One region of the Bacillus sp. H1a genome, then DNA from elsewhere that is predicted to be linked to it. Evidence: riboswitches for the same ligand, from Rfam matches in the RefSeq annotation. Region 1 holds a riboswitch; the other holds the start of a gene.
What was found. A riboswitch is a leader RNA that binds a small molecule or an ion and turns the genes downstream of it on or off. The one in region 1 is predicted to bind S-adenosylmethionine.

Region 1 (10,318 bases):
TGTAAAGCAAAAGACTTTGATCATGCACTCGCAATTGCAAACAATACAGAATACGGTTTAACAGGAGCAGTTGTTTCTAACAACCGTGACCATATTGAAAAAGCACGTGAAGACTTCCACGTTGGTAACTTATACTTCAACCGTGGATGTACTGGTGCAATCGTAGGTTACCAACCATTCGGTGGCTTTAACATGTCTGGTACAGACTCTAAAGCTGGTGGCCCTGATTACTTAGCACTTCACATGCAAGCAAAAACTACTTCTGAAACTTTATAAGAAATAGTAGAAGAGATCTTCACATCCCGTGAAGATCTCTTTTTTGAGAAATTCTCTATAATAGAGGTAACTAGTTAATTTGAAGTAGGAAATACTCACTATATATTACCATTTATTCTTTAGAACTAGCTAAACCCTATTAATAGCAGGATAAACATGTAAATAGAAACAAAACAAAGAGAAAAATTGACTTATTAGTCATATTTTTTAGTATTTATTTTTAGGATTTCCTGTATAATACAATTTGAAAGAAAATCTATGGTTAGACAAGAGAACACTCCTTTCGGTTTTGCTCACTGAAAGGGGTGTTTTTTATTTTTTAGCACATACACCTTGTAACAAATTATGGTAAATGTTAGTATTTTATTCGGAGTATTCGGAAAAATACGAATCAGTACTGATTAATATATAGTACTAAATAATAATAGTTATATGGATAGTAATTGTAGAAATTCAATTTTTAACAACTGTAAGACGATATGAAAATGATAAAAAGGAAGTGTTATCGTATGAAGATGTTAATTTTAGTTGCATTATCATTGCTTGTTATTGGGGGAATTGGAGTTGGGGTGATGACTGTTTTTGGAGGAGGTTTCAATAAAGTTGAAATTCATAAAAAAGAAATGGTAGCCGGTGGGAAAATCGATGAAATTGAAATGAAAACGTCTGCTGCTGATGTTGAAGTTGTGACAGTCGATTCAAAAGAAATTGAAGTGTTACTAGATGGGAATATGAGCAAAGGATTAGTAGATAAATATAAATTTATGGTAAAGGAAGAAAATAATCACTTAAATGTGGAGTTTACTAAAGATGGGAATTCAGTTGGTTGGAACGTTGGCACTACTGCAGATGTAAAATTACAAATTAAAGTGCCAAGTAAATTGTATGAAAATATGAAAATAAAAACATCATCAGGGGACGTTCTAGCAAAGGATATGGAAATAAAGACAGCAGAAATAAAAACATCATCGGGGGATATATCGTTATTACAGTCTACAATAAATGAGAAATTAACAGCTAAAACATCTAGTGGAGCAATTGAGACTAATAAAAGTGAAGTTGTAGCAGCAAATTTAACTACGAGTAGCGGTGAAATTAAAGCAGATGGTCTACGCTCTAAAGAAGTGGCGTTTACGACGTCATCAGGTAATATTGAATATAATGATAAAAGTTTGCAAGGTGAGGTAGAATGTAACACCTCAAGCGGTGATGTTCAGATGAAATTTGATACACTTCCTGAATCTTTGAAGATTAATTTTGAGGGAGGTTCTGGTAAACCTTATTTGAATGTACCTGGTCTATTGTATGAAGAGAAAACAAAGCATAAATTAATTGGAGTAAAAGGTTCAGGAGAACATAAAGTGCAAGTAAAAACAAGTTCGGGAGATTTTAAGTTACAATAGTTTGAGAATAAAAATAAAAATCATGTCTTTCTCTTTAATTGATGAGGAAGACATGATTTTTTGAATTTTAGTTAGCTAAAAATTCTTCTGTACTCATTACATTTGCATACACTCCATTTAAACTCGCCAAAATTGTATTGTGAATATAAACAGCCGGTATAGTAGCGTTCTTAAATGAAAGATCCTTTGTAGCGCAAGCATCATGTATAACGGTACAATGAAAGCCAAAATCAAAAGCCGCCCTTACTGTAGCATCAATACACATATGAGTCATCATCCCACATATTACGATGTGCTCAATATCTAAACGTTGTAATTGCTCTAAAAGATCAGTTTCTCGGAAGCTATTTGGATAATGTTTGAGTATAACGGTTTCTTCTCTAAGTGGACGGACATTTTCATGAATATGGACACCTTCTGTATTTGGTAGGAAAAAAGTAGCATCATCTTTTATAGCTACATGTTGGATATGAAAAATAGGTTCGTTTCTTATTCTAAAATGTTGTAGTAGTTGAATAGCATATTCACTTGCTTCTACTGGATTACGTAATTCCATCTTTCCACTTGGAAAATAATCATTTTGAATATCGACGAGCAAAAGAGCTGTTTTCATATATTTATCTTCCTCCGATTTCATATTCAAATTATTTTATTCAATGAATAGAGAGGATTTCCCTTTCTAAAAGTATGAGTGATAAGAATTTTACATAACTATAAAAATCGCTATCGTATTATGATTTCTGATTTGAAAATTTAAATAGAGAAATAATTAATATTTTTCTAAAAAATGTATTGACTCTCATTATTCTGAGTTCTATAATGAGAATTAATTAAATGACAATTAAATCGATACACTCTTATCCAGAGAGGTGGAGGGACTGGCCCTACGATACCTCAGCAACGGGTTTTTTAATACCGTGCTAATTCCAGCAAGCCTAAAACAGGCTTGAAAGATGAGAAGATGTGAACGAGTACATATTAGTGCTCTCCTTCTTATCTTTTATTACTGATAAGAAGGAGAGCACTTTTTATTTTACCTCGAAAGCTCTACTTCAAGTTTTTACAGCATATAGGAGGGAAGAAAATGATTTCTTTTAACAATGTAAGTAAAGTATATGAATCAGGCGGACAATCAGTTCATGCCGTGGAGGATGTAACATTGTCAGTTGAAAAGGGTGAAATTTTTGGCATTATCGGATTTAGTGGTGCTGGAAAGAGTACGTTGTTACGTCTAGTAAATATGTTAGAAAGACCAACTGCAGGAACGATTTCAATAGATGATAAAGATATTACATCATTATCGACGAAAGAGTTACGGAAACTAAGACAAAGGATTGGAATGATTTTTCAAAGCTTTAATCTATTTAATTCAAGAACAGTATTTGGGAACATTGCTTATCCATTAAAGTTAGCAAAATTGCCAAAGAATGAGATAAAAGAAAGAGTGAATGAACTACTAAAATTAGTTGGTTTAGAAGATAAAGCAAACTATTATCCAGAACAGCTATCAGGCGGTCAAAAGCAACGCGTTGGGATTGCAAGGGCGCTTGCCACATCACCGGATATTCTCATATGTGATGAGGCAACATCAGCTTTAGATCCGGAAACAACGACAGAAATTTTAAATTTATTAAAGAAAGTAAATCGAGAATACAATTTAACGATTCTACTTATTACACATGAAATGCACGTTGTGAAAGAAATTTGTCACCGCGTAGCCGTTATGGAAAAAGGAAAAGTAATTGAAGAAGGAAAACTGTTTGACGTTTTCACACAACCAAAAACAAAAACGACTCAGAATTTTGTACGCTCTGTTATTAATGATCACTTACCAGAAAGTGTTCTAGCGAAAATTCAAAATGGAGGTCAGATTTATCGCCTGACTTTTACTGGGGAAGAGACAGGGCAGCCTGTACTATCATATATTGCGAAAAACTATAATGTCGATGTAAATGTTCTTTACGGAAATATTATTGAACTCCAAAATGTTTTATTTGGAAATCTTCTTGTAGAACTACAAGGTGAACAAAGAGAGATTCAAAAAGCACTACAACATCTAAGACTGCAAGTGCAGCTGAAGGAGGTAGAAGCTCATGCGAGTTGATTGGAGTATATTTTGGCCTCGCATTTTAGATGCGACGGGGGATACCCTCCTAATGGTAATTGTTACCCTTATATTTGCTACAATTCTAGGTATACCTCTAGGTTTACTATTATATGTGACGCGGAAAGGGAATTTTTTAGAAAATAAGTGGGTCTTTTCTATTCTTAATATCATTATTAATACAATTCGTCCGATTCCGTTCATTATCTTTTTAGTAGCCTTAAGTCCAATAACAAGAGGTGTTATTGGAACTACAATCGGAACGGCAGCAGCAATCTTTCCAATGACGTTAGTTGCTTCAATTGGTATTGCTAGAATGGTTGAAACAAACCTTGTCTCTGTTCCGAAAGGAGTAATTGAAGCTGCACAAGCAATGGGTGCTTCACCACTTAGAATTGTTTTTGAAATTCTCGTGCCAGAAGCGTTAGCGCCATTGATCTTGGGAGTTACGTTTATGACAGTCGGTTTAATTGAATTTTCTGCAGTCGCAGGACTTGTCGGTGGTGGAGGCCTTGGCGACTTAGCAATGACATATGGCTATCAACGCTTTGATACATCAGTTATGTTCGTAACGGTCGTTTTACTTATTATTCTTGTACAGTTAGCTCAAAATTTAGGAAACTACTTTGCGAAAGTCTTTTTACGCAGATCATAAAAGGAAGAGGGGAAAATAAAATGAAGAAAATTTTAGCATTTGCATTATCAGCAATCGTAGGAATTTCAGCATTAAGCGGTTGCTCAGGTGGAGACACAGGTGCAGGAGCGAAAGAGAAAGTAGTTCGCGTCGGTGTAACTGGAACAGATGGAGACGCTTGGGAAATCTTAAAGAAAAAAGCTGAAAAAGAAGGCATTAAAATTAAACTGGTTGAGTTCTCTGATTACACAACGCCAAATAAGGCGTTAGCTGATGGAGATATTGAACTAAACTCATTCCAGCATATTGCTTTCTTAGAACAATTTAAAAAGGAGCATAAGTTAGACATTACAGCTGTTGGTACAACACAAATTGCACCGATGGGCTTATACTCTGAAAAATATAAGAAAGCAAATGAAATCCCAGATGGTTCAGAAATTGCTATTCCAAATGATCCAACGAACCAAGCACGCGCATTAAAACTTCTTGATGCAGCTGGATTATTAAAGCTTAAGAAAGATTTCGGTCTATTTGGAGATCCAAGTGGTATCGCTGAAAATCCGAAGAAGTTAAAAATTACACCGGTTATCGCACAGCAAACACCTCGTGTATTAAAAGACGTAGCAGCTTCAGTTATTAATAACGGTGTTGCTGGTCAAGCTGGATTAGATCCAGCGAAGGATCCTATTTTCCTAGAAGATCCAAAGAATGAAAATGCGAAACCATATATTAATATTTTCGCAGCTCGTACGAAAGACAAAGATGATCCAACACTGAAAAAAGTAATCGAATTGTACCATTCAAAAGAAGTAACAGATGCAATTAAGAAAGAAACAAATGATGGTTCAATTTCAGTAGATCTTTCACTTGATGAGCTTGCAAAAATCGTAAAATAATTATTGAGTTTAACGGGCTAACAGAAGGAACCCCTCCGCTGTTAGTTCGTTCAACATATAATCTACTTAACAAACAAAACCCTAATTCTGTACCTTCCAATTTTGTATAACGTAGAATCCAATGTTTGTTAAGTAGAGTGATAGACCAGGAATTTTCTTGGTCTTTTTTTATTGTTGAAAGCAACTAGCGAATAGTAAGGTAATCCAAATTATAATTGGGTAAGAAAGTAAACTGAAAATGAGTGTAATTGCTAAATTCCTTTTGTGGATTAAGCATTTTTCTGATGAAAAGAAGAAAATAGAAAACAGGACAATGGAAGCTGCTGATATTACGCCTGGATTATAAGAATGATAAATGAAATACAAGATAACATGTTGAACGGCGTTAAAGAAGATACAGCCCTGTATAAAAATAATCCAGTAAATAGAAGATATGATGCTTAATTGATATAGAATGACTATGAGTAAGACCAATGTTGTTAATATGGAAATCGCAATGAAAAATTGTTTGTTAGTTATAAAGTGGATCGAAAATTGATTAGCAAGGTATTGTGGCATTTGAAAAGCCTCTTCAAGGTTATGAATGAAAAATAAAAAGGGGATTAGCCAGATTGTATTAGTGGCGAAATATCTTGTTGAAGATGTTTTTATCAACTTACATCAGCTCCAATAAAGGTATAGAAAGCCTATAAAAAATAGGCCTTCTATACGGATAGGGTTATTCAATGATGATACTTTTTAAATTACCTTCAGGATGTGGTTGTTCTTCCGTATAAGAAGAGAGCTCCTCCTGTAAAATGTTTAGTGTTTGCTTAGCTGATTGCTGAATCGGATTTGGTAGCTCTTCTAATATACGCATACCAACTTTTAGTTTTGTACGAATTATTCTCCGTAAAAGTTCATCATGCATGTACTACACCTCCAAACCGAATGTTTAGTACATCATCTTCAAACTTAGCTCCTTGAATAGAAAGGTGCGTTAATGTTTTTGGTAATGTGATATTTCGCTTCACAGAACCGGCTCGAATAATAAGTTCATCACCTTTTTGATTTAATGAAAGTTCACTTTTGTTTGAGAAGGGAATGGACAGAACGAAAATATATTCATCACCATCTTTTTTTACATATTGCGTGCGACCGTTGAATTTCACTTCAGTAGGACAAGGATCAGTTTTAAATAAAGCATCTCCGACACGTTCTAACATAGACAGCCCAACAACTTCTTGCTCAAACATCGGAGCTTCATAAATAGGAAGTGGTTGAAAGCTATTTTGAATTAATGTTTTATATTTCTTTTGTGTATCTTTCCATGCCTGAAAATAAGGATCGGTGACAGTGTTGGGGATGACGCGGTTAATCATAATGGCATCTACGTTATAATCGTATAAATTTAAATACGTAAAACTGCGCTGAGCTTCTTTAATAACCATTTTTTCAGGATTTACAACAACGCGAATACTTGTTACTTCTCGGTTTGATAAAATATCTCTCATTTCTCCAAGTTGTTCAAGCGTATTCGTTAATTCGTCCATAATATCATCTGTTGGGAGAGGGACGCCGAGGAGTGGTTGTGCTACAGGACGAACAACTTTTAAAACCTTTCTTTTAATAGGAAATAGTTTTTCCATCCACCAGCCGAGCATATCTGGAAAACTAAGCATTGCTAAAGTTTCTCCTGTTGGTGCGCAATCAATAATGATGACGTCATATGTGTTTTTTTTATAGTAATCGAGTACTCGAAGTAAGCTAATTAAATCTTCCATACCAGGAAACATTGTTAATTCTTCTGTTGTAATATCATCAGCTGCTTTGGAAGTGAAGAGTAGTGTAATGTATTTCTGTAATTTGCCCCAACCTTTTTCCATTTCATAAATAGTATTAATTTCTTGTGCCCATAAATTTTCTCGAATTTCTAATGGTTCAGAAGATAGTTTTATACCAAGTGAATCTCCTAAACTATGAGCAGGATCTGTGCTCATTACTAATGTTCTTAATCCTTGTTTTGCACTTTGAAGTGCTGTTGCTGCTGAAATGCTAGTTTTTCCTACGCCGCCTTTACCTGTATACAAAATAATTCTCATCATTATATCCCCTTTGTTTCGAATGTCGAATATTACGAGTTTCGAAGTAAATGATTGAATAAAACCCGGCTAGGGTTTTATTCAATCGGAATGTTTTTCATTTTAGGTGTAGAAACTTTTTCTTCTGTTTTTTGCTGTGACGTAGCAATGTGATTCATGATCTTTTGGAATATTTGTAGTAAGAATGCTTTTTCTTCTTCTGACAATGCTTCTGTCACTAGGCTAAAGTAATGGGCCGCATTTTGTTTTACTTCTTGAACGAGCATTATGCCGTTTTCTGTTAAACGAATTAATACAATGCGTCGATCCTTTTCATCTCGATAACGTTCAATATATCCCTTTTTTACAAGGCGATTTACGACGCCTGTCGTTGTACTCATAGGTATATCAAGAAGATCAGCAATTTTTGTCATTGTAATATCTGCATTTCGCTCCATCCAAAGTAAACAAAATACTTCTGTCTTAGAAAGCGTTAGATCAAGGGTTACCCATTCTTCAGGATAGAAAAGTTTCTTGGCGTTATCTAGCAGTAAGTCTAAAAAATGTTCATATTGCAACAATTATTTCCACTCCCGTATATTTCGAGATTCGTAATATTTGTTTTTATATTATGTTGATTTGAAATAAATGTCAATCATTTTGATTGTTTTTTCAGCCTAGTCAGAAAATATTCTTCAAAATAGAGACTTTTTGTGATAGATTAATAAATAGAAAAAGATAATTTACATAAAAATCCATAATGATAAATATATTTATCTATAATGGGTGTATAGCTAACGAGGGGGAGAACGATGAGGAGAAGAAATACGCAAGCGTTCACGTTTTTAGCATGGACTTCATTTGTTTGCGCGCTTTCTGGAATGTTAATAGGTATATATACATTAGATGAGACGCTTAGTGTAAAAGGGTACTATTTACTTGGGACATTATTTTTAACGATGTCTTGTTTTGTATTGCAAAAAACAATTCGTGATAATGAGGAAGATAATGAAAGATTTCCAAAAAATAAACCGTTAGATAAAGAGTAAATTGTAAAGAAAGGCATTTGCCTTTCTTTTTTTGTGTAAAAATGCTGTAAGTGCCATGTGTTGACTTGCTTGAAGTACTGTAAATTTGGTATCATCAATAGTATTGTAGATTGAACGATATATTATGGAGGTGGCCTAGCCGTGTCAAGAATTTCCGTTGAGAATGTAAAGCACGTAGCACATTTAGCACGTCTTGCAATTACTGATCAAGAAGCAGAAAAATTTCAAAAACAACTAGATGCAATTGTTACATTTGCAGAACAGTTAAATGAATTAGATACAACAGATGTAAAACCAACAACTCATGTATTAACAATGAAAAATGTTATGCGTGAAGATGTGCCAGAAAAAGGTTTACCAGTAGAAGAAGTATTAAAAAATGCACCGGATCACAAAGATAATCAAATCCGTGTTCCAGCAGTATTAGAATAGAGGAGGGGAATTTCGATGTCATTATTTGATCATTCTGTATCAGAGTTACATAAGAAGTTAAACAACAAAGAAATTTCCGTTACGGATTTAGTAGAAGAATCTTACAAACGTATTGCGGATGTTGAAGATAACGTAAAAGCTTTTCTTACATTAGATGAAGAAAATGCACGCGCGAAAGCGAAAGAATTAGATGCAAAGATTGGCGCTGAAGATAATGGTTTACTATTCGGTATGCCTATCGGTGTAAAGGATAACATTGTAACTAACGGACTTCGTACAACTTGTGCGAGTAAAATATTAGCAAACTTCGACCCAATTTATGATGCGACAGTTGTGCAAAAGTTAAAAACTGCTGACACAATTACAATCGGTAAATTAAATATGGACGAGTTCGCAATGGGTTCTTCAAATGAAAACTCAGGTTTCTATGCTACAAAAAACCCATGGAACTTAGACTATGTTCCGGGCGGATCTAGTGGTGGTTCTGCAGCGGCAGTAGCGGCAGGAGAAGTATTATTCTCTCTAGGTTCTGATACGGGTGGTTCTATCCGTCAGCCAGCTGCATATTGCGGCGTTGTAGGTTTAAAACCAACGTACGGACGCGTATCTCGTTACGGATTAGTAGCATTCGCATCTTCACTTGACCAAATCGGACCGATTACACGTACAGTAGAAGACAATGCATACTTATTACAAGCTATTTCAGGTATTGACCGCATGGATGCAACTTCTGCAAATGTTGAAGTTGGAAACTACTTAGCTGGTTTAACAGGCGACGTTAAAGGCTTACGCATTGCTGTACCGAAAGAATACTTAGGCGAAGGTGTTGGCGAAGAAGCTCGTGAGTCAGTACTAGCTGCTTTAAAAGTATTAGAAGGTATGGGCGCAACTTGGGAAGAAGTATCTCTTCCACACTCTAAATACGCTCTAGCAACATATTACTTATTATCTTCTTCTGAAGCATCTGCTAACCTTTCACGCTTCGATGGCGTACGTTACGGTGTTCGTTCTGATAATGTAAATAATTTATTAGATCTTTACAAAAACACGCGTAGCGAAGGTTTCGGTGATGAAGTAAAACGTCGTATTATGCTTGGTACATTTGCTCTTAGCTCTGGTTACTATGATGCATATTACAAAAAAGCACAACAAGTACGTACATTAATTAAAAACGACTTTGAAAATGTATTTGCTAACTACGATGTTATTATTGGACCAACAACGCCAACTCCAGCATTTAAAGTGGGCGAAAAAGTGGACGATCCAATGACAATGTATGCAAATGACATTTTAACAATCCCAGTAAACTTAGCGGGTGTTCCAGCGATTTCTGTTCCATGTGGATTCGGTGCTAACAACATGCCACTTGGTCTACAAATCATTGGTAAACACTTCGATGAAGCGACAATTTACCGCGTTGCACATGCGTTTGAGCAAGCAACAGACTATCATACAAAAAAAGCA
Region 2 (10,318 bases), on a different contig from region 1:
GAGAAGTTGCTAGTTACTTCTTTATTTTATACGCACTTGTTGTTGTAATTTCTCGTCCATTCACAGGAAAAATCTTTGATCGTTTCGGTGAAAATGTACTTATTTATCCAGCTATTATTATTTTCACAATTGGAATGTTCATTTTAAGCCAAGCGCAAACTTCATTTTGGTTCCTTGGCGCAGGTATGTTAATCGGTTTAGGTTACGGAACATTAATTCCAAGTTTCCAAACGATTGCAATTTCTGCCGCTCCAAACCATCGACGTGGTTCTGCGACAGCTACTTACTTCTCGTTCTTTGATAGTGGTATCGGCTTTGGTTCTTTCATTTTAGGTATAGTCGCTGCCAAATCAAGTTATCATAATATGTATTTTATCGCAGCTATTATCGTTGCGTTCACTTTACTTCTTTATTATGGATTACACGGACGAAAACAAAAATTCAAAAAGCAACGTACAGACGGAAAAATATCCGCATAACGTTAATAAGGAAAGTAAACTTCCCCGTTTACTTTCCTTATTTTGTATTTCTTTCAAGACGAGCGTATACTTATAATAGAAACAAAAGGAGGTACATACATGAATATAAAGAAATCTCCCTTGCTATTATTGCTATTAGTATTACTATTCGTAGTTACAGGGCTTGGGTTTACTTTCTTCAAACATAATAAAACGACTCCAACTAAAGATAATGTCACGAAAGAAAACTGGTTAAATGACCCTTACTTACGTTGGTCGTATACACATATGAAAGAATTCACTTTAATTAATGAAGTAAAAAACAATCCTGACCAAATTGCTCACTTCCCTTCTGCGTTACAAAACTTAGACAATTTTGCAGTTAAACGTGAATTTGGAAATACGATCCCTCTAAAGAAGCTTTTAGACGAAAACAAAACAGATGCTTTTGTCATTGTACATAATGGACAACTTGTTTATGAACGATATTTCAATGGATATAACGAGAGCGAGCCTCATGGTATGGCATCGTTAGCAAAGATGTTTACTGGTGCAATCATACAATCTCTCGCTGAAGAAAATCGTATTGATATAGAGAAAACAGCTGATACTTACATAAAAGAATTAAAAAATACACCGTTCGGCAAAGCAACGCTTCAGCAATTAATGGATATGCAAGTTTCTGTAGAATACCCTACGCACGGATATGTACAGCCTGGACTAGAAAATCAAGATGCACAACTATATTTAGCTAGTAATATTTTACCCCGAGGTAAAAACTACAGCGGTCCTATGAAAATTTATGATATGTTACTAGAAGCAGAAGAAACTGCACCGCCTGGTTCAGCTTTTTCTTACAATAACGGATCAACAGAAACACTCGCTTGGATTATTCGAACAATCACTGGTAAATCGTTAGCTGAAAATGTAAGCGAACGAATTTGGTCTCAAATAGGTATGGAAGAAAACGCTTATTACGTTACAGATGAAACAAAAGTAGAACAAGCAAGCGCTGGTTTAAATGCAACTGCTAGAGATATGGCCAAGTTCGGTCAACTACTATTAAATAACGGTCAATATAACGGCAAACAAATCATCCCTTCTTCTATAACAGAAAGTTTGAAAAATGTACAAGAAGGTGAACTCGCAATTGACCGTGGTGCTTCTATTTCTTATCATAATCAGTGGTGGATTCCCCACAATGAACAAGGTGCTTTCGAAGTGTTAGGCAGTTACGGACAAACACTTTACATCGATCCGAAAGCAAATATGGTGATCGTCCACTTCTCTTCTAATGCTACGCCGAGTAATGAAATACATTCGATTTATTCAAATATGTATGTTGATATCGCAAATCATTTAGAGAAGCTTTCACAATAGTGGAAGCTTTTTTCTTATTTGAGCGTTTTATTTACATCAATCCTATTCCAGTTATCATTTCGTTATTAGGAGATGCTGAAAGAATTACTATTCGAAACACGCCACCCCCCATTAATATTGATAATATTTTATAAATTTGAAAACACTAGTACTTAGGAAAGGAGGGATTGCGAATGTCTGTGAAAAAGAAATTAACTGTATTGATCATTTCACTTGCGATGATTGTAGTTATGACTACTTTAGGATCACTCCGTTTATTTGCCGAATCCGACGTTGTAACACAGCCTATTGAGGTCGAATTGAATGATGATTACTTTAATCCGAATGTCATCACTGTTCCGGTTGGAAAGACGACAACTTTACTATTGAAAAACAAAGGAAATAGAGATCACACCTTTACGGTGAAAAAGCTCGGAATCGACGCCGAAGTCCCGTCAGGGAAAGAAAAAACCATTACCATAAAACCTGAAAATCCCGGTACATATGAACTAATCTGTCGGTTCCACTACCTGAAAGGAATGGATGGAAAAGTAATAGTCAAATAACAAGCAGTACCAATTGATCCTCTCTTTTTAATAAGGTGAAACTTAGATTAGCGGAAAAAGTCAAAGAAAAGTAATAAATAATTCATCGTCCATACTTATAAAACCCACAACTGATACAAAAGAAATTCAACAGGATCAAAAGAAAAATGTTTAATTAAAAAAGTCAGGGAAAGACACTCATATACGAGTGTCTTTTCTTTATTTTCAAAAGGACCTGCTCAATTAACGCGTAAAAACATAAAGTAAAGTGAATCCATTAAAAAACATGAGTGAACCCTAGTTTTCCCCTCTTATCTAAAGGAGGAACTATTATGGGCTTTGGTGGTAGTTGTGGCTGCGGCTTTGCTGGAGGATTTGCTTTATTAGTTGTATTATTTATTTTATTAATCATAGTTGGAGCTGCTTGCTTCTGCTAAAAAAACTATCGGAAAAGACACCCATATAAGGGTGTCTTTTCTTCATGGGGTGCTGACGCATCGCCATCAAGCTAAAAGAACGAGTTATCCCCAAACAATAAATACGAGTAAAATGCACAAACTTTTCGTTCTCTGGGTGATATGAGATTTTAACTTGATGGGCATGGGGTACAGCCGTCATTTCAAAGGTTTGCGTATCCAAAATTGTGATTAAGTATGAATTTACTAAAGCCGACAGCAATCAGATAATATTCATCTCCCCGATTGCTGTCGGCTTTAATTTTAAAGTTTAATTAAAAAATTTTTTCTTGTTATTTTTGATGTAGTTAACGACAATTACAAAATAAATAACAGCTATGAGACTAATTATGCTTAATGTTAGACCTGATGGATTGGACCAAGGAAGTACAAAAAGCCAAAATACTACTAAAATTGAACTCAATACATATAACCATTTGAATTGATCTGTCATTTTTAATTCCCCCATTTTTCCTTCTTTGATGATTTTATCTTTCAAGAAGTCATCTCCTTTAATTAATTCATCAATGCTAATATTGAATAAATCACTTAATGTAATAAGTGTTTCAATATTTGGATAGCCTTTTTCAAGCTCCCATTTAGAAACTGATTGTCTGCTTATGTTTAACTTAAGAGCTAATTCTTCTTGTGATAAGTTATGCTTTAAGCGTTCTTCTTTTAGCTTTTTATAGAATTCCATGATTTCAACTCCTCTAATTTTATTTTTACTATAGATTATAAAAGTTCGTAAGAATCGAAAAGTAGAATGATGTAACCTAAGAGTAGCAAACGTTTGAAACAGCTGGTTGCATTATGTTAAAGATGTTTATTATCTTCCGCAATCGAGCTGGCGGAACAACAAATTTTGAGGTTCTTACAAAATTCTTTATTTGATGGGCATGTGGCTTTACCCTCCTTTGAAATACTTCAACGCAAAATGAAATAACGTTTCTACATAGAATATTGATCTATCAATAAATTACGACAATCGCCTAATGATTCTGAATTTTCTATATATTAAAGGTTATTACTCAAACAACCTCGAATATTGTAATAAATATACATAAGGAGGTTGATTTATTTTGTTTCGTTCCTTTACAAATGGTTGCGTCGCCTTAGTGCAACGCTTCTTACCAGAACCGTTTATTTTATCCTGTTTATTGACGGTTTTCGTTATCTTCTTCGGCATGTTTGCAACACATCAAACACCAGTTGAAATGATTACTCACTGGGGTAATGGTATTTGGGGCTTACTTGCCTTTTCTATGCAAATGGCTCTTGTACTCGTGACTGGATCTGCTTTAGCAAACGCTCCTCTTATTAAAAAAGGATTAACGAAAGCGGCGAAACTACCGAAAACAAATGGTCAAGGTATTATTGCCATTTCTATTATTAGTTTACTAGGAGCATATATAAACTGGGGATTTGGCATTGTTGTATCTGTTTTATATGCAAAGGAAGTCGCAAGGCAGTTAGACGGACTTGATTATAGACTAGCAATCGCTTCTTCTTACTCCGGATTTCTCATTTGGCATGCAGGTCTTTCTGCTTCTATCCCTCTTACGTTAGCTACAGGCGGCGAAACGTTAATCAAAACGACAGCTGGGAGTATTAAAGAAGCGATTCCAATAACAGAAACGTTATTCTCACCATACGCTCTCGTTCCAGTTATTATCTTTTTAATCACAATGCCTCTCATTAATAAAGCAATGCATCCAGATGAAAAACATACGATTACAGTAGATCCTAGTGTATTTCATGAAGAAGCTGCCGCTCAAGAAGTTGAGCAAAAAACATTCGCTGAAAAAATGGAGAATAGTATTATTATTACACTTTGCATCGGGTTATTAGGTCTTATTTATATTTTTAACTATTTTAGTACGAAAGGCTTTAACCTTACGCTTGATATCGTCATTTTTATGTTATTAATTGCGGGACTTATTTTCCACCGTACTCCGATTCAATATATTCGTGCTTTTTCTGACTCAACAAAAAGCGCTTCTGGTATTTTACTTCAATTTCCGTTCTACGCAGGAATTATGGGGATGATGATTGGAGTGAATAGTGAAGGTCTTTCACTTGGAGGAGCTATATCTACTTTCTTTATTAGCATTTCAAATGAAAACACATTCCCGCTCTTTACATTTTTAAGCGCTGGAATTGTTAATATTTTCGTTCCATCTGGAGGCGGTCAATGGGCAGTGCAAGCACCAATCATGATTCCAGCTGGCGCTGAGCTTGGTGTACCCGCTGCAAAAACAGCGATGGCAATCGCATGGGGCGATGCTTGGACGAATTTAATTCAACCTTTCTGGGCGTTACCAGCATTAGCGATAGCTGGTTTAGGAGCTCGTGATATTATGGGATTTTGTGTTGTCAATTTACTTTATGCCGGCGTAATCATAAGCCTATGTTTCCTTTTCATTTAAATAATTAATTACTCGAAAAGCTAGTTTTATACTAGCTTTTTTATATGATAAATTATTCGCTTTCTATACAATTTATTATCTTTCTCCACACTATCTCTGTATGATTTAACACTTCATATGCAAACAAATCTTCGCACACTTTTTCAATCATATGAGGATTGTTCTTCAAGAAATTCCACCGTAGCACTTTAGGAAGAAAATGTTTTTCATATTCTTTACTTCCCCTTATCACCTCATCAACTTCTCTTTCACAAATTCCTCTTATTAGATAATCATTTCTTAATTGTATCTGAATTTGTTTAAACGTTTCGCTGCATTTCTTCAATTGGACTAAACACTTTATATACGTACGAAAAAGTTCGTCCTCATAATTACAACACTTTATAATACGATCGATTTCATTCATAATTTACGAGCCTCTCCTTCTATTTGTAACAGCCATTTTTCACGCTGCGTTACTTTACTCGTTTTCACAGATTGAAAAACAGAACGCTTTATATTACGAATGCCACAAAAGCGTAAAACTCCTCTTTTCATCATAATCCAATCCGCTGATCGATATAATAGTGCCACGTACCATAACGGTGAGTCTAACGTATTAATAACCCACGCCTTCTTTCCTTTAAATAAGCCTTTCGGTAATGCACCTTTATACTTATAAGCAAATCCAGCTACAAAAATACGATCGATAAATCCTTTTAAAATGGCAGGCATGCCCCACCACCATATCGGATATATGAATAGAAGAGCATCGGCCTTCTGCACTAATTCCCTATATCGCTTCGTCTCTTCTTCATGTAGTAAATCACGTCTTTTCTTCTCCTCATTAAATACAAGTACTGGATCGAATTGTTCCTTATATAAATCGAGTAGTGTAACAGAATGATTTGTTCCTTGTAGTCCTTTTTGAACATGCTCCAAAATCGATGCATTAAAACTTGAAGGATTAGGATGAGCGTATATAATTAATATATTCACTACAAAGCACCCCCTTCTACAGTTAAATTTACCCTTTCTTTAACATCTTCTCTACAATTTGCACATTTTTAGAACTTTGTAATAAACGATTTAACACTGTTAGTAACTCTTCTTTTTCTAAACCTTTCAGTTGCTCTTTAACTGTACTCTCACCAGCACCTTGAATATCATAAACGACCGCTGCCATATGTTTACAATAGTTCTCATAAGGACACTCGCAGCTACTTTCTGTAAAATCTTCAAGATCAATAATCACTTCATAATTCCCTGCATTTCCAGTAACGAAAGCAAATACTTTCTTGTCGTGTATTTCAACATCTTCTACATGTCCTTCTTCATAATATTCATACCCTCTATCTATAATGTACTTTGGAATCCATTTCGTTATATCTTTTAATAAATAAGCATACATAACAACACCTCTTCCTTTAATTCCCTTTTGACTTCCAAAACCCTGCGTGTTATTCTAATTACTGTCAAGTAGCGAGTCTACGTGACAAAACAACTGACACCTATTCGGCGAAGGTGTCTATTTTTATTTGTAGCCGATATGAAGTGCCTCTTTCAGGCACATTCAATTTTTGACACTACACACTCAACACCATTCCCTTGTATCAGGCTGCTTTAGCAGTCTTTTACTCTACATACTTCGTTATTCCAAGAAAAAAAGAGAGCTTAGCTCCCTTTTCTCGCTTTATAAAATACCCCTTTTTCAGCATAGAGATATTCATCAGAAGCTAAAGTAATTTTCCCATCCAGTTTCAGTTCATCTAATAGTCTTGATAAATAAAATTGATGTAACATTTTTTTCGTGAATTTTCCTTCATGATGCGAAACGATATGTTCTTGAATATCTAACAATGATATTGGCTTATCTTGCTCTATCATATATTCATAAACTGCATTACGCAGTTTTACGTATTTTTCGAGTGTCACAGTACTTCGCAACCCCTTTCTTCTTATTATGTATTTTCGTAATCGGTTTTTTTGCAACAAAAAAACCTCTCCGATAAGAAGAAGTTACGTATATATCTTCGTCTTATCTCCCAGAACAAATATGTTCTGCTGGAATTAGCACCTGCATCGCGGTTGCTGGGTTTCATCGGGCCAGTCCCTCCACCTCTCTGGATAAGAAAATATTCACTTTGAATTTAACTATACGTATCTTTATTGTAATTGTCAAATAAATTATATTTTCTTCTTTATTGTTCATACTACAAACAGATATACAAAAGGAGGTTACTACGTTGCAAAAGAACGCCCGTGGATACGTACAAGATTCATTTCATTCGTTACAAGAAGCGAAGCATTGTTTAGAAGATGCATTACAAACTGTTGAAAAAGAAAGCAATCGCGCACGTATTGAACAATCCCTTTATGCTGTAGAAGAAGCATTACAAAGATGTGATTATACCGTTCATATTTTAGAACAAGAATGAAAACTTCCCATCAAAAGATGGGAAGTTTTTTTCAAATGGCATACTTCATCATTATTGCCGTTATTATTAAAAAATATACAGAATTAACAATTTCCAAAATCCCTACTTTTAATATAGAAATCTTTTTACCATACAACATAATTGCTCGAATGACACTTGGTACGAATATGAGAGAACACCATGGATTTATAGCAAATACGATTACCGTTAATACAATATGATATCCCCAAGATATATAACGATACTTCGGATTATTTTTTTCACGAATCATTGTTTTCACGTAAAACGTGCTTCCTAAAAAATATAAGAATGAAATAAGCGCAATGAATACTGCTGTTCTATCAATAAATTTCATTGAGAAATAATAACTGATTAAGCCGCCTATACAAAACACAACAATCGCGCAAATGTCATTTAGTAATGCTCTTTCATTTTTTTGACGAGCGTAATACATGTTTACAATAAACAAAGGAATCAGTAACACTACGAATAAAAGAATTCGCCATTCATATAATAAAGAAATCATCCCAAATACGAATGCGCAAATAAAATATACAATTGCAGCGTGCAGAAACTCTTTTTTTCTTCTTTGCTTTATGTACATGAGAAATGGATACGTAGCTAAATAGATAAAAAACCAAGCTAAGAACAATGGAATATGATAAAAAGTAGGTTTGCCAAGTAATACACTTAATAGAAATGGAATGACAAGCATCGCCCATGCTCCATGCTGTTTCGGAATAACTAACTTCATTAACTATACACCTCCCTTTTGAAAATAATTCTCACCTATTATTATACAAATAACTTCATATAAAAACGAAGATATATTAAATCTATTCTTTGACACTTTTACAATAAAAAAATGCTTCTTACAATATGTAAGAAGCATGAAAGAGGCAAACGAATATGTAAGTCGCGACCCTACCTTATATGAGTATGCTGTTCTACGTCACCTTATGCTCATCTAATATACCATACTTTTTTTTAAATCTTGTGAGGATCGTAATCCATGAAGTACTGAATAACAGTAGGAAAATAACATTCGATATCGCATGACTAAGATCGAAAGAAAAACTTGCGACATAGTAGGCAATAACTGTTTCCCACGTTGCTTCTCGTATAAAACCAAGAAGCCCCCAGAAATTCATAATCCATCCAAAAACGAATCCAACGACAAAGCCATATATGAGTCTTCCCCAAAGCTTTTTCATTAAAAATGTGTTGCGCAATAGTCCAGCTATAAATCCAATCATGCCCCACGAAAACATTTGCCACGGCGTCCACGGACCTTGTCCTAAAAAAATATTAGATACAATGGCCGCTGTTGCACCAATCATAAAGCCAGTTTCACTCCCAAAAACAATTGCAGAAACGATAATGACAAAGGAAGTCGTTTGTACACTCGGTAAAATCGAAAATGGCACTCGACTAACCGCTGCGATTGCTGCTAACACGGCAACGATAACAATTTCACGTGAAACAAACGCTTTCCTTTCAAAGCGGACATAGAAAGGTAACATAATGATAGCTAATAAAAACAAACTACTTACCATGTAATAACCATCCATAATAAGAGTCGTAAAGAGTAGTGTACATATTACAATAGCAAAAATAAATATTATGAATGCAACATATCGTTTGGACACGCTTCGTACACATCCTCCCACGTTAATGCAAATGGCAACTCTTTTCGGATGAATCGATTAATAGATGTTGTATAAAAGAAATTGCCACTAAAGAACTCTTTCGGTGTATCATTCATAATGACTTTCCCATCAAATAACATCATGCATTGATCTACATATTTTGCTGCAAACTCAATATCATGCGTTGCCATCACAATCGTTGTACCTTCTTTTTGCAACTGCTTAAATAGCTCTCCTACTCTTTCTTTCTTCCATGGATCCAGGCCTTTCGTTGGCTCATCAAGTAATAATAAAGTTGGCTTTGATAATAACGTTGTACATAATGCGAGTAGTTGTTGCTCTCCCCCGCTACAATCATGCGGATGCCGATCGATAAGCGAATCTAGCCAAAATCTCTTTAACATTTCTTCTGCTATTACTTTTCCCTCTTCGCCATATAATTCACGAGCACGCTCATAAACCTCTTCCCACACTGTATCAAATGTGAAATGATAGTACGGATGTTGTGATACGTATCCTATACTTTTAAATCGTTCTTTCGAATCGATTTTATGTATCACTTTTCCACTCCACTTTACTTTCCCTCTTCTAGCCTTTTGTAATCCTGCTAAAATCGTTAACAGTGTAGACTTCCCTGTACCATTTTTTCCGACGAGAGCTGTCCATTTTCCTTTTTCGATATTCACTGTCAAATCTCGCAAAATGATTGGACTATTTTTTTCATATTGAAAAGATATATGTTCTGCACTTAAAATTACTTCTTGCTTCTCACGTTGTTCCACTTGCTGATTCATATATTGTATCGCCTTAAAATCATTCATTTTCATTTGTGCTTCTCGCACTGTAAACGGAATATCTTTCACATTCCACTCTAAAAACAATCTTGGAATTTGCGGAATGAATGGACGGAATTTTTCTACTTCCCACATTTTCGCTATCACACTTTTAGGCGTACCATCATAAATGATTCTTCCGTTATCCATACAAACGACACGAGTTGCTAGCG

Region 2: it holds a riboswitch for S-adenosylmethionine, as region 1 does, so the genes downstream of both, U860_RS0111495 (hypothetical protein) here and U860_RS0121905 (methionine ABC transporter ATP-binding protein) in region 1, are expected to answer to the same signal.

What each region holds. Positions count from the first base shown of each region.
Region 1 is NZ_AYMH01000046.1:24,451-34,768, forward strand. It holds gene pruA (L-glutamate gamma-semialdehyde dehydrogenase) at 1-276, shown strand, start outside; gene U860_RS0121895 (DUF4097 family beta strand repeat-containing protein) at 786-1,679, shown strand; gene U860_RS0121900 (cysteine hydrolase family protein) at 1,747-2,292, opposite strand; SAM riboswitch class I at 2,534-2,639, shown strand; gene U860_RS0121905 (methionine ABC transporter ATP-binding protein) at 2,764-3,783, shown strand; gene U860_RS0121910 (methionine ABC transporter permease) at 3,773-4,438, shown strand; gene U860_RS0121915 (MetQ/NlpA family ABC transporter substrate-binding protein) at 4,459-5,313, shown strand; gene U860_RS33930 (HXXEE domain-containing protein) at 5,482-5,967, opposite strand; gene U860_RS0121925 (DUF3926 domain-containing protein) at 6,032-6,223, opposite strand; gene U860_RS0121930 (ArsA family ATPase) at 6,216-7,397, opposite strand; gene U860_RS0121935 (MarR family transcriptional regulator) at 7,472-7,954, opposite strand; gene U860_RS0121940 (YiaA/YiaB family inner membrane protein) at 8,186-8,422, shown strand; gene gatC (Asp-tRNA(Asn)/Glu-tRNA(Gln) amidotransferase subunit GatC) at 8,564-8,854, shown strand; gene gatA (Asp-tRNA(Asn)/Glu-tRNA(Gln) amidotransferase subunit GatA) at 8,870-10,318, shown strand, end outside.
Region 2 is NZ_AYMH01000022.1:56,131-66,448, forward strand. It holds gene U860_RS0111450 (MFS transporter) at 1-479, shown strand, start outside; gene U860_RS0111455 (serine hydrolase) at 579-1,838, shown strand; gene U860_RS0111460 (cupredoxin domain-containing protein) at 2,012-2,383, shown strand; gene U860_RS33135 (YjcZ family sporulation protein) at 2,695-2,799, shown strand; gene U860_RS0111470 (helix-turn-helix transcriptional regulator) at 3,089-3,517, opposite strand; gene U860_RS0111475 (short-chain fatty acid transporter) at 3,900-5,246, shown strand; gene U860_RS0111480 (hypothetical protein) at 5,299-5,652, opposite strand; gene U860_RS0111485 (NAD(P)H-dependent oxidoreductase) at 5,649-6,224, opposite strand; gene U860_RS0111490 (SWIM zinc finger family protein) at 6,253-6,636, opposite strand; gene U860_RS0111495 (hypothetical protein) at 6,900-7,220, opposite strand; SAM riboswitch class I at 7,261-7,359, opposite strand; gene U860_RS0111500 (hypothetical protein) at 7,472-7,663, shown strand; gene U860_RS0111505 (YwiC-like family protein) at 7,695-8,417, opposite strand; gene U860_RS0111510 (ECF transporter S component) at 8,611-9,312, opposite strand; gene U860_RS0111515 (energy-coupling factor ABC transporter ATP-binding protein) at 9,285-10,318, opposite strand, start outside.